Regions from separate parts of the Promicromonospora sp. NPDC090134 genome, predicted to be linked through region 1. Evidence: riboswitches for the same ligand, from Rfam matches in the RefSeq annotation. Region 1 holds a riboswitch; the other holds the start of a gene.
What was found. Region 1 has a riboswitch for thiamine pyrophosphate ahead of ACIPN7_RS00590 (MTH1187 family thiamine-binding protein). Riboswitches for the same ligand answer to the same signal wherever they lie in the genome.

Region 1 (5,564 bases):
GGAGACGGCGCAGCTCTTCAGCATCCTCGTCGACTTCGGCGACCAGGCCGACGAACGCTTCCCGGACGCTGCCGCGGGGCCGGCACACAACGAGATCCCGGAGCCGGCCGCGGACGACAACTCCACCTACTGGGAGTCCGACTTCTCGCGCGAGCACTTCCAGGAGATGTTCTTCACCGGCCTGGAGGACCAGGACGGCGAGTCGTTCGCCGGGGTCTACGACGAGATGTCGTCGGGCCGGTTCGACCTGCAGGGCGACGTGTCCGACTGGGTGACCGTGCCCTACAGCACGGCCTCCTACGGCACCACGGAGTCCGGCACGGACATGACGCGGTTCGTCCAGGACAGCGCGGACGCCTGGTACGAGCAGCAGGTCGCCGCGGGCAAGACCGCCGAGGAGATCGACGCGTACCTCCAGTCGTTCGACGTCTGGGACCGCTACGACATGGACGGCGACGGCATCACGGCCGAGCCCGACGGCTACATCGACCACTTCCAGGCGATCCACGCCGGCGAGGGCGAGGAGGCCGGCGCACCCGAGTCGGCCATCTGGTCGCACCGCTGGGCGGTCAACCAGGGCGGCCTCGGCTCGGACGGCCCGGCCGGCTTCCCCAAGGTCGGCGGTATCAAGATCGGTGACTCCGACATCTGGATCCGCGACTACACCACCGAGCCGGAGAACGGTGGCCTGGGCGTGTTCGCGCACGAGTTCGGCCACGACCTCGGCCTGCCGGACTACTACGACACCGCTGGTGGCGAGAACGGCACGGGCTACTGGAACCTCATGAGCTCCGGCTCGTGGATGGGCCACGGCGACGGCACCATCGGCACCACGCCCAACCACATGGGCGCCACCGAGAAGCTGTTCCTGGGCTGGCTGGACTACGAGGTCGTGGAGCCCGGCGAGACCGAGCGCATCAAGCTCGGCCCGTCGTTCCACGCCACCACGCGTGAGCAGGCGGCGATCGTCGACCTGCCCGACGGCGTCGCCGACCTGCCGCTGGACGCTGCGCCGTTCGACGGCGAGTTCGTCTACTCCAACACGGGCAACGACCTGAACAACACGATCACCTCGCCGTCGTTCACCGTGCCGGCCGGCGCGTCGCTGACCGCCAAGGTCCAGTACGGCATCGAGCTGGACTTCGACTACGCGTTCGCCGAGGTCTCGACGGACGGCGGCTCCACCTGGACCGCCCTGCCGAACAACCTGTCGACGGACGAGGACCCGAACGGCACCAACCCGGGCTCCGGCATCACCGGCAGCTCGGACGGCGCCTGGGTGGACCTGACCGCCGACCTGGCGGACTACGCCGGCCAGACCGCGTCGGTCCGGTTCCGGTACTCGAGCGACGGTGGCACCAACGACATCGGCTTCATGCTCGACGACGTCGCCGTGGGCACCGCGCTCACGGAGGACTTCACCGACGTGGCCGACTGGACCGTCGACGGCTTCCAGAAGGTCGGCGCCGACGGCACCTACCAGGTCGAGTACTCGCACTACTACGTCGCCGAGAACCGCGTGTACGGCGGCTACGACGCGACGCTGCAGACCGGCCCGTACAACTTCGGCTGGGGCTTCTCCAACGGCAACCTCGTGGAGCACTACCCCTACCAGGACGGCCTGCTGATCTGGTACGTGAACAGCCTGTACGGCGACAACAACACCTCGCAGCACGTGGGTGGCGGCCAGGCTCTCCCGGTCGACGCGCGGCCCAAGGCCCTGAAGTGGTCGGACGGCACGATCGCCCGCAACCGCATCCAGTCCTTCGACGCCACGTTCGGCCTGCAGAAGACGGACCCGATCTCGCTGCACCGTGAGGTGTCGGCCACCTCGCTGACCACGCTGAAGCTCGGCAAGCAGGCTCCGGTGTGGAAGTTCGACGACACCAACCCTGAGGCGTACTGGAACAAGGACAACCCGCGTCACTCGGTGAAGGTCGGCGGCACGGGCACCACCATCAAGGTGCTCACGCAGGACACCCAGACAGGTCACATGACCATCCAGGTCAACTGACCCCCTCCATCCCGCCGAGGTAGAACTGTGGCGAGATAGAACTGTGGCCCAACCCCTGACCCGGGGTTGGGCCACAGTTCTACCTCGGCGGGGGCACTACGCTCGAACGCATGACACACCTGCGATGGGGCATCCTGGCGGCCGGCGGGATCGCCGCGAGCTTCACATCAGACCTGAACGACAACGGCTTCACCGTGCAGGCGGTGGGGTCCCGCTCCCTGGAGAAGGCCCGGACGTTCGCCGACCGCTTCGGCATCCCGACGGCGCACGGCTCCTACGAGAACCTCGTGGCCGACCCCGAGGTCGACATCGTCTACGTGGCCACGCCGCACCCGATGCACGCGGAGGCCGCGAAGCTGGTGCTCGAGGCCGGCAAGCACGTGCTGGTCGAGAAGCCGTTCACGCTCAACGCCGCCGAGGCGCGCGAGATCGTGGACCTGGCGGAGTCGAAGGGGCTCGTGGTCCTGGAGGCCATGTGGACCCGGTTCCTGCCGCACATGGCGCGTGTGCGCGAGATCATCGCGTCGGGCGCGCTGGGCGAGGTGCGCACCCTGATGGTCGACCACACCCAGGACCTGCCCGACGACCCGGGCCACCGCATCAACGACCTCGCCCTGGGCGGCGGCTCCCTGCTGGACCTGGGCATCTACCCGGTCTCGTTCGCCTGGGACCTGTTCGGCGAGCCGCTCACCGTGCAGTCGCACGCCACGTTCAAGGAGACGGGCGCGGACGCCACCGTCGCCACGATCTTCGGGTACGACGGCGCCCGGGTCGCCACGACCGTGTCGGCGTCGGACACCCGCGGGCCCAACCGGGCCTCGATCCTGGGCACCGAGGGTCGCATCGAGATCGACGCGACCTGGTACAACCCGTCCACGGTGCACGTCTACGACGCCTCGGGCACCGAGACCGAGACCTTCACCGCCGAGGTGACGGGGCGCGGCATGCACTTCCAGGCGGCCGAGGCCGAGCGCCTGGTGGCGGCCGGCGAGCTGGACAGCCCGCTGCTCCCGCGTGAGGAGACGGTGGCGATCATGGCCACCCTGGACACGATCCGCGAGCAGATCGGCCTGGTCTACCCGGGCGAGTGATCCGGCTGGTCCTCCCCTTCACCTTCGAGGCCCGAGTTTCTTCGCTTTCACGCTGCTGAAAGCGAAGAAAGTCGGGCCTCGAAGGTGAGCAGGCTTCCGGACCTGCCGCGACCAGCGGTACGGTGGCCCCGCCAACGCGGGGAGCTCGGGGTAGCCGGGCTGAGAGGAAGGCCTGGGCACCACGCCCGACGCCGTCGACCCGATCACTTGAACTGGGTAATGCCAGCGGAAGGACGTGCCTGACGGCACGGGCGTTCGGTCGAGGCCGTCCCCTGCGCGGGGACGTGGTCGCGCGCCCCCTGTCGGGAACCGGCGACCTCTGGCATGCCCGTGCACGGAGGTCGCACATGCTTGCCGAGATCCAGGTCTCTCCCCGCCCCAGCGGCACGCCCGACGCGAGGTACGCGCACGTGGATGCCGCCATCGCCGTCATCCAGGCGTCCGGGCTCACTCATGAGGTGGGCGCCATGGGCACGTTCGTCCAGGGCAGCCCCGACGAGGTGTGGGCGCTGCTGCGCGCCGTCCACGAGGCGACGCTCGCCGCCGGCGCGGACGGCGTCCAGTCCAACATCAAGGTCAGCCAGGGCGCCGACGACGCCGGCCCCACCATCGCGGACCTCGTCACCAAGTTCCGGGCGTGAGCACGCGCGCCGTCGCGCGGCGGCGGGCGGCGGGGCAGGGCGAGGCTGCCGGGTGGCGGCAGTCCGGACGGCGTCCGGCCAGGCGCGAGCGAGGCCTCGCACATCGGGTCGGACGCCGGGCCGGGCGGGTCCTCGCCCCGCTCCTGACCGTCGCGGCGCTGCTCGCGGTGTGGGAGGCCTGGGTGCGCCTCGCGGGCGTGCCCGAGTTCGTGCTGCCCGCGCCGTCGCAGGTGGCCCGGACCGCCGTCGAGGTGGCGCCGCTGCTCGGACCGCACGTCGTGACCACTCTGACCGAGGCCGCCGCCGGGCTCGCGCTCGGCGCGGTCGCCGGCCTGCTGCTGAGCATCGTGGTCACGGCCTCCCGCGTGACCGGCGACGCGGTGTACCCGCTCGTCGTGCTCACGCAGACGGTGCCGGTGGTCGTGCTCGCGCCGCTGATGATCCTGTGGGCGGGTTTCGGCCTGCTGCCCAAGGTGATCCTGGTGTCGCTCACCGTCTTCTTCCCCGTCCTGGTCTCGGCGGTGGGCGCGATGCGCGCTGTCGACGCCGAGCACTCCGACATGGTCGCCGGCCTGGGCGGTACCCGCCTGGACCAGTTCCTGCTGGTCCGCCTGCCGGCGTCGGTCCCGGGCGCGCTCGCGGGCCTGCGGGTCGCCGCGACCTATGCCGTGGGCGCGGCGGTGGTCGCCGAGTACCTCGCCGGGCAGTCCGGCCTCGGCGTGTTCGTGCAGCGGTCCCGCAAGGCGTACGCCGTGGACCAGATCTTCGTGGGCGTCGTCCTGATCGCCCTCCTGTCCGGCCTGTTCTTCGCCCTCGTCGCCGCGCTCACCCGCGTCGCGACGCCGTGGCAGAGAGGAAAATCATGAACCTGTCCCGTACCCCCGCCCTGGTCCTCGCCGCGCTCGCGCCGCTGGCGCTCGCGGGCTGCGGCACCGCCGCGGGCACCGCCGACGCGGCGTCCGACGGCGGCCTGCGCGAGGTCACCGTCGTGCTCGACTGGACGCCCAACACCAACCACTCCGGCCTCTACCTGGCCCAGGCGGAGGGCTGGTTCGAGGAGGAGGGGCTCGACGTCGAGATCGTCGAGCCCGGCGAGACCTCCGGCCTGCAGCTCGTCGCGGCCGGCCAGGCCGACTTCGCCTACTCCGTGGCGGAGGGCCTGGTCCCGGCGCGCGCGGCGGGCGCCGACGTCGTCTCCGTCGCGACCGTGATCGAGCACAACACGTCGTCGCTGATCAGCCTCGCGGACGACGGGATCACCCGGCCCCGGGACCTGGAGGGCAAGCGGTACGGGTCCTACGAGTCCGACCTCGAGAAGGCTCTGATCAGCAAGCTCGTGGAGTGCGACGGCGGCGATCCCGCGCGGGTCGAGTTCGCGCCGCTCGTCAGCGACGACTTCCGCATCGGCCTGACCGAGGACCAGTTCGACACCGCCTGGGTGTTCGACGCCTGGGACACGATCCGGCTGGGCGAGGTGGACGGGCTCGACGTCGACACCATCGCGTTCCGCGACCATCTCGACTGCATCCCCGACTGGTACACGCCGCTCGTGGCGACGTCCCGGTCGCTGCTGGACGAGGAGCCGGACGTCGCCCGCGGGTTCCTGGCCGCGCTCTCGCGCGGGTACGAGGAAGCGGCGGCCGACCCCGACCGCGCGGCGCAGGTGCTGCTGGAGGCCGCGCCCGAGCTCGACCCGGAGCTGGTCGGGGCGAGCGCGCGGTGGCTCGGCCCGCAGTACGCGTCCGGCGACTGGGGCGCGCAGCGCGCGGAGGTGTGGGACGGGTTCGTCCGGTTCCTCGAGGAGGAAGGGCTGACCGA
Region 2 (5,564 bases), on a different contig from region 1:
GACGGACCTGGAGAGCGTGCAGGGTTCGACGGCGATCAACGGTGAGTTCTTCTTCTCGCAGAGCGACGGCTCCGACCACTCGGACCCGAACTCGGACGGTGACCTGCACACCTTCGTGGCGCCGTCGGGTTCGATCGTGCGGCACGGGAACGCGCTGACCGTGGGGGCGGAGGACCTGTCCTACGACCCGACGCGGGACTATCTGTGGTCGCTCGGTGAGTACCCGGGCTACCGGTGGGTGTACGCGGCGGACGCGTCGTCGTTCTGAGCCTCGCCCGCGACACGTCGGGTGGGCGAGCCTGACCCGACGTGTCGCCTGGTGAGCGGGCCGCGCGGTCCCTAGTCTGATGGTGTGGCGCGTCGCATCGAGGACTACGGGATGGTCGGTGATCTCCAGACCGCCGCGTTGATCGGCCGGGACGGATCGATCGACTGGATGTGCCTGCCGCGTTTCGACTCGCCGGCGTGCTTCGCCGCGCTGCTCGGGGACGAGCGGCACGGGTCGTGGCGCCTGGGCCCGACGTCGGGCGGCGACTGCACGAGCCGGCGCTACCGGGACGGCACGCTGGTCCTCGAGACGGAGTGGGACCTGCCCGAGGGCCGGGTCCGGGTGATCGACCTGATGCCGCCGCGCGGTGACGAGGCCGATCTGGTCCGGATCGTCGAGGGCGTCAGCGGCAGCGTCCCGATGACCACCGAGCTCCGCCTCCGGTTCGACTACGGGAACATCGTGCCCTGGATCACCCAGGACGGGGACGCGCTGCGCGCCGTGGCGGGCCCGGACTCGGTGCGCATCGACTCGGCGGTACCGATGACGCGGGAGGGCGTGAGCGACGGGTCGGTGCTGCGGGCCGAGTTCACCGTGGGGCCTGGTGAGCGGGTGTCGTTCGTCCTGAACTATCACGCGTCCCACCTGGAGACCGCCGATCCCGTGGAGCCGTACGGCGCGCTGCGCGACACCGAGGACTTCTGGCAGGCCTGGCTCACCGGGTGCTCGTACGACGGGCCGTGGGTCGATGCCGTCCACCGGTCGCTGATCACGCTGAAGGCCCTGACCTACGCGCCGACGGGCGCGATCGCGGCGGCGGCCACGACGTCGTTGCCCGAGCAGCTCGGCGGCACCCGTAACTGGGACTACCGGTACTGCTGGCTGCGCGACGCCGGGCTGACCCTGCAGGCCCTGATCGGCACGGGCTTCATCGACGAGGCGCGCGAGTGGCGGGCGTGGCTGCTGCGCGCGGTGGCGGGGGACCCGGCGGACCTGCAGATCATGTACGGGCTCGACGGCCGGCGGCGGCTGCCGGAGTACACGCTCGACTGGCTGCCCGGCTTCGAGGGTTCCGCACCGGTGCGGATCGGCAACGACGCGGCGAGCCAGCTCCAGATCGACGTGTGGGGCGAGACGCTGGACGCCCTGCACCATGCGCGCGAGGCGGGGCTGGAGCAGGACGAGGACGTGTGGCGGCTGCAGCGGGCGCTGCTGGAGCACCTCGAGGAGCACTGGGACGACCTCGACAACGGGCTCTGGGAGGTGCGCGGCCCCCGGCGCGCCTTCGTGCACTCGCGCGTCATGGCCTGGGCGGGTTTCGACCGAGCCGTGCGGGCGGTCGAGAAGTACGGCCTGGCGGACGAGCCCGTCGAGCGCTGGCGCGCCGTGCGCGACCGGATCCACGACGACGTGTGCACCCACGGGTTCGACGCAGAGCGGAACACGTTCACGCAGTTCTACGGCTCGGACGGGCTCGACGCCGCGCTGCTGCTGATCGGCCAGGTCGGCTTCCTGCCCTGGGACGATCCCCGGGTCGTCGGCACCGTGGACGCCGTGCAGCGCGAGCTCGGCCAGGACGGGCTGCTGCGGCGGTACCACAACGAGGCCGACGACCAGGTGGACGGCCTGCCCGGCGCCGAGGCGACGTTCCTGGTGTGCAACTTCTGGCTGGTCGACGCGCTGCACGGCATCGGCCGGGTCGACGAGTCCGTCGCCCTGTTCGAGCGGCTGCTCGCCGTGCGCAACGACCTGGGGCTGCTCAGCGAGGAGTACGACCCCGCCACGGGCCGGCACCTCGGCAACACGCCTCAGGCGTTCAGCCACCTGGGCCTGGTGAACAGCGCGCTGCGGCTGGGTCAGCCCCGCGAGTCGCGCCAGGCGACCCAGTCCGTGACGGTCGACAGGTCGTAGTCCGGCCCGGTCACCCCGACGGTGAACAGGGTGACCCCCGCCGCGACGAACGCCTCGCCGGTCGTACCGGGCGCGCCCTTGGCCTCCACCGAGCGTTCGACCAGCGCGGCGGTGTCGCGCCCGACGGCGGCCCCGTGCTCGTCGAGGATCGCCGACTTGCTCGTCAGGGTCGGCAGGTCGCCGAACGAGTGCCAGATGTCGGCGTGCTCGGCCACGATCCGCAGCGTCTTGCGCACGCCACCGCCGCCGATCAGGACCGGGATCTCGCGCGACGGCGCCGGGTTGCCGGCTGCCAGCCGGGCCTTGATGCGCGGCATCGCGTCGCCCAGGCTCGCGATGCGCGAACCCGCCGTGCCGAACTCGTAGCCGAACTGGTCGTAGTCCTTCTCGAACCAGCCGGCGCCCAGGCCCAGGATCAGCCGCCCGCCCGAGATGTGGTCGACCGTGCGGGCCATGTCCGCCAGCAGGTCGGGGTTGCGGTAGCCGATGCCGCTCACGAGGGCGCCGATCTCCACGCGCTCGGTCTGCTCGGCCCACGCGCCGAGCATGGTCCAGCACTCGAAGTGCTTGCCGTCGGGGTTGCCCCGCAGCGGGAAGAAGTGGTCCCAGTTGAAGATGACGTCCACCCCGGCATCCTCGGCGCGGAGCACCGCGTCGCGGATCGCGGAGTAGTCGGCGTGCTGGGGCTGGAGCTGGACACCGATGCGGATCGGGCGGTCTGTCATGGCGGCAGCCTACGACCCGCCGGATCCGATAGCCTCTGCCGCACGTGACACGGGGTGCCCTGCCAGGGCTGAGACCACACCCGTCGAACCTGATCCAGATCATGCTGGCGAAGGGATGTCCACCGTGACTTCTTCTGCTGTCCCCGTTTCCGCCGGGCCGTCCGGCACCGCCGCGCCGTCCGGCCCCGCCGCCGTCCGCCCCTTCACCGAGGAGGCCTGGGAACGCATCGCGGGCTGGCGCGACGCCGTCGAGCACATGCCGTTCGTCCGGGCGCTCGCGGACGGCTCGCTGCCCGCCGGGTCCTTCGCGTTCTACCTCGCCCAGGACGCCGCCTACCTGCGCGAGTACTCGCGCGTCCTGGCGGGCGCCGCGCGGGTGGCGCCCAACCCGGCCGCGCAGGGCTTCCTCGCGCGGTCGTCGGTGACGGCGCTGGAGGTCGAGACGGCGCTCCACCGCGACTGGCTGGGCGCCCATGCCGGACTGGTGGCGGGCGACGTCGCCGCGGTCGAGCCGTCCCCCGTCACCGCGGCCTACACGGGACACCTGCACGCCGCGGCGTCGGGCAGCTACGCGGAGACGGTCGCCGCGCTCCTGCCCTGCTACTGGCTCTACGCGCACGTCGGGAGCGTGCTCGTGGACCTCGCCGGACGCCGCCCCGGCGGCCTGGCGGGCCACCCGTACGGGGCCTGGATCGGCACCTACGGCGACGAGGCCTTCCAGGAGTCGACCCGCCAGGCCCGTCGCCTGGCCGACGATGCCGCCCGCTGGGTCTCCCCGGACGAGCGCGAGCGCATGCTGCGGGCGTTCGAGATCTCGTCGGTGCACGAGTACCTCTTCTTCGAGCAGGGCTTGACCGCCCCCACCTGGCCGACGCCGCCCATGTGGGCCGAGACTAGGGGGTGACGCCGTCGACGGCGCCGACCAGAGGACAGGAGCACCGATGCCGAACTACAGCACCTCCGCCGAGATCGACGCGACACCCGAGGAGGTGTGGGCGGTCCTGTCCGACGTCGAGCACATGCCCGACTGGACGTCGTCCATGAAGTCGGTCGAGATCATCGACGGGCCCAACCCGCCCGACGTCGGCACCCAGGTGCGGATCGAGCAGCCGGAGCTGCCGCTCGCGGTCTGGCTGATGGACGAGTGGGACCCGCCGCGGCACTTCGCGTGGATCACCGAGGCGCCGGGCGTGACCACGCAGGCGGAGCACCTCGTCGAGCCGCTGCCGGATGGCCGCTCCAAGGTGACGCTCGCGATCACGCAGACCGGCTCGCTGGCGTGGCTGGTCGGCGGCCTGGTGGGCAAGCGGACCCGGGAGTACGTCGACACCGAGCTGGCCGGGCTCGAGGTCCGCGTCACCCAGCAGGGCTGAGGCCGGGGCGGCCCACTCCGCTTGGCGCGCCCTCGTCGCCCGGGGTCTCAGGCGCGGGTGGCCACCGCGAACACCCGGCGGAACGCCAGCGGGGTGCCGTGCGCCCGCTCGGGGTAGGCCTCCCGGAGCGCCGCGCCGAACTCCTCCTCGAACCGGGCGCGCAGGCCCGGGTCCTTTGCCTCCAGCGCCTGGAGCGTGGGCTGGGCACCGGTCGCCGAGATCCAGCGCAGCACCGGGTCCGGCCCCTGCAGCACGTGCGTGTAGGTGGTCTCCCACGTGTCGACGGCCCAGCCCGGCCGGGCCAGGATCTCCAGGTACTCGGCCGGGTCGGCGGTGGCCCGCCGCTCGACCGGCCCGACGACGTCGGCGTACGGCGCGCGGGTGGCGACCTCCCGCAGGAGCCGGTGGCTGGGCGCGTCGTGGTTGCCCGGCACCTGGAACGCGAAGGTCTGCGCGGCCCGGTCGGCGAGCGTCGTGAGGAGCTCGCGGTGCCCCGGGACCCACTGGAGTGCCGCGTTGCTGATGACGAGGTCGGCGGTGTGGTCGTCGGTGCTCAGGTCGGCCAGCACGTACTCGGTCGCCGGGTCGGCGGCGCGGGCCTCGGCGATCATGGCGGGGGAGGCGTCCACCCCGGTGACGCGCGCCTCGGGCCAGCGCGCGCGGAGCACGGGGGTGAGGTGACCCGGGCCGCAGCCGAGATCCACGATCGTGCCCGGCGCGGCTGCCACGCGGGCGACCAGCTCCGTGAACGGCCGCGACCGCTCGTCCGTGTACTGCAGGTAGGCGCCGGGGTTCCAGTCGGCCATCACAACTCCTCGCCGTCGAGTATCTTGATGTCAAGATACATCACGGCGGGCCGGGCCGCGGCGTCCGCCGGGCTCGCGCCGGGCGGACGCCGTCCGCCCTACGCGACCTCGATGTAGTCCAGCTCGGTGAACGCCGTCCCCTTGCCCAGCCGGATGGTGTTCCAGCCGGCCTGCAGCGTGATGTCCTTGCCGGCCTGCTGCCAGTTGTCCCAGCCGGTGATCGGGTAGCTGATGGACCCGGCCGACGCCCCGTTGACCGTGACCGTGTGCGACGCCGTCACGGCCGAACCGTTGGCGTAGCCCACGTGCAGCGTGTAGCTGCCGGACGTCGGCACGTAGATCGACCCGACGTCGACCCAGCTGTCGGCGTGGTCGATGTACGCGGCGACCTTGCCGTCCGACGCGCCGGCCGCGTTCTCGCGGACCGTGCAGTTGTTCAGGGTGCCGCGCTCGGCCTCGTAGCGCACCCGGCTGCCGCGCA

Region 2: it holds a riboswitch for thiamine pyrophosphate, as region 1 does, so the genes downstream of both, ACIPN7_RS23660 (TenA family protein) here and ACIPN7_RS00590 (MTH1187 family thiamine-binding protein) in region 1, are expected to answer to the same signal.

The regions. Positions count from the first base shown of each region.
Region 1 covers NZ_JBIVCZ010000001.1:125,605-131,168, reverse strand. Annotated here, with positions in the region: gene ACIPN7_RS00600 (immune inhibitor A domain-containing protein) at 1-2,014, shown strand, start outside; gene ACIPN7_RS00595 (Gfo/Idh/MocA family protein) at 2,125-3,105, shown strand; TPP riboswitch at 3,240-3,342, shown strand; gene ACIPN7_RS00590 (MTH1187 family thiamine-binding protein) at 3,453-3,746, shown strand; gene ACIPN7_RS00585 (ABC transporter permease) at 3,743-4,612, shown strand; gene ACIPN7_RS00580 (ABC transporter substrate-binding protein) at 4,609-5,564, shown strand, end outside.
Region 2 covers NZ_JBIVCZ010000010.1:28,779-34,342, reverse strand. Annotated here, with positions in the region: gene ACIPN7_RS23675 (hypothetical protein) at 1-268, shown strand, start outside; gene ACIPN7_RS23670 (glycoside hydrolase family 15 protein) at 353-2,179, shown strand; gene ACIPN7_RS23665 (LLM class F420-dependent oxidoreductase) at 2,125-2,904, opposite strand; TPP riboswitch at 2,945-3,037, shown strand; gene ACIPN7_RS23660 (TenA family protein) at 3,029-3,808, shown strand; gene ACIPN7_RS23655 (SRPBCC family protein) at 3,846-4,277, shown strand; gene ACIPN7_RS23650 (methyltransferase domain-containing protein) at 4,325-5,083, opposite strand; gene ACIPN7_RS23645 (family 43 glycosylhydrolase) at 5,182-5,564, opposite strand, start outside.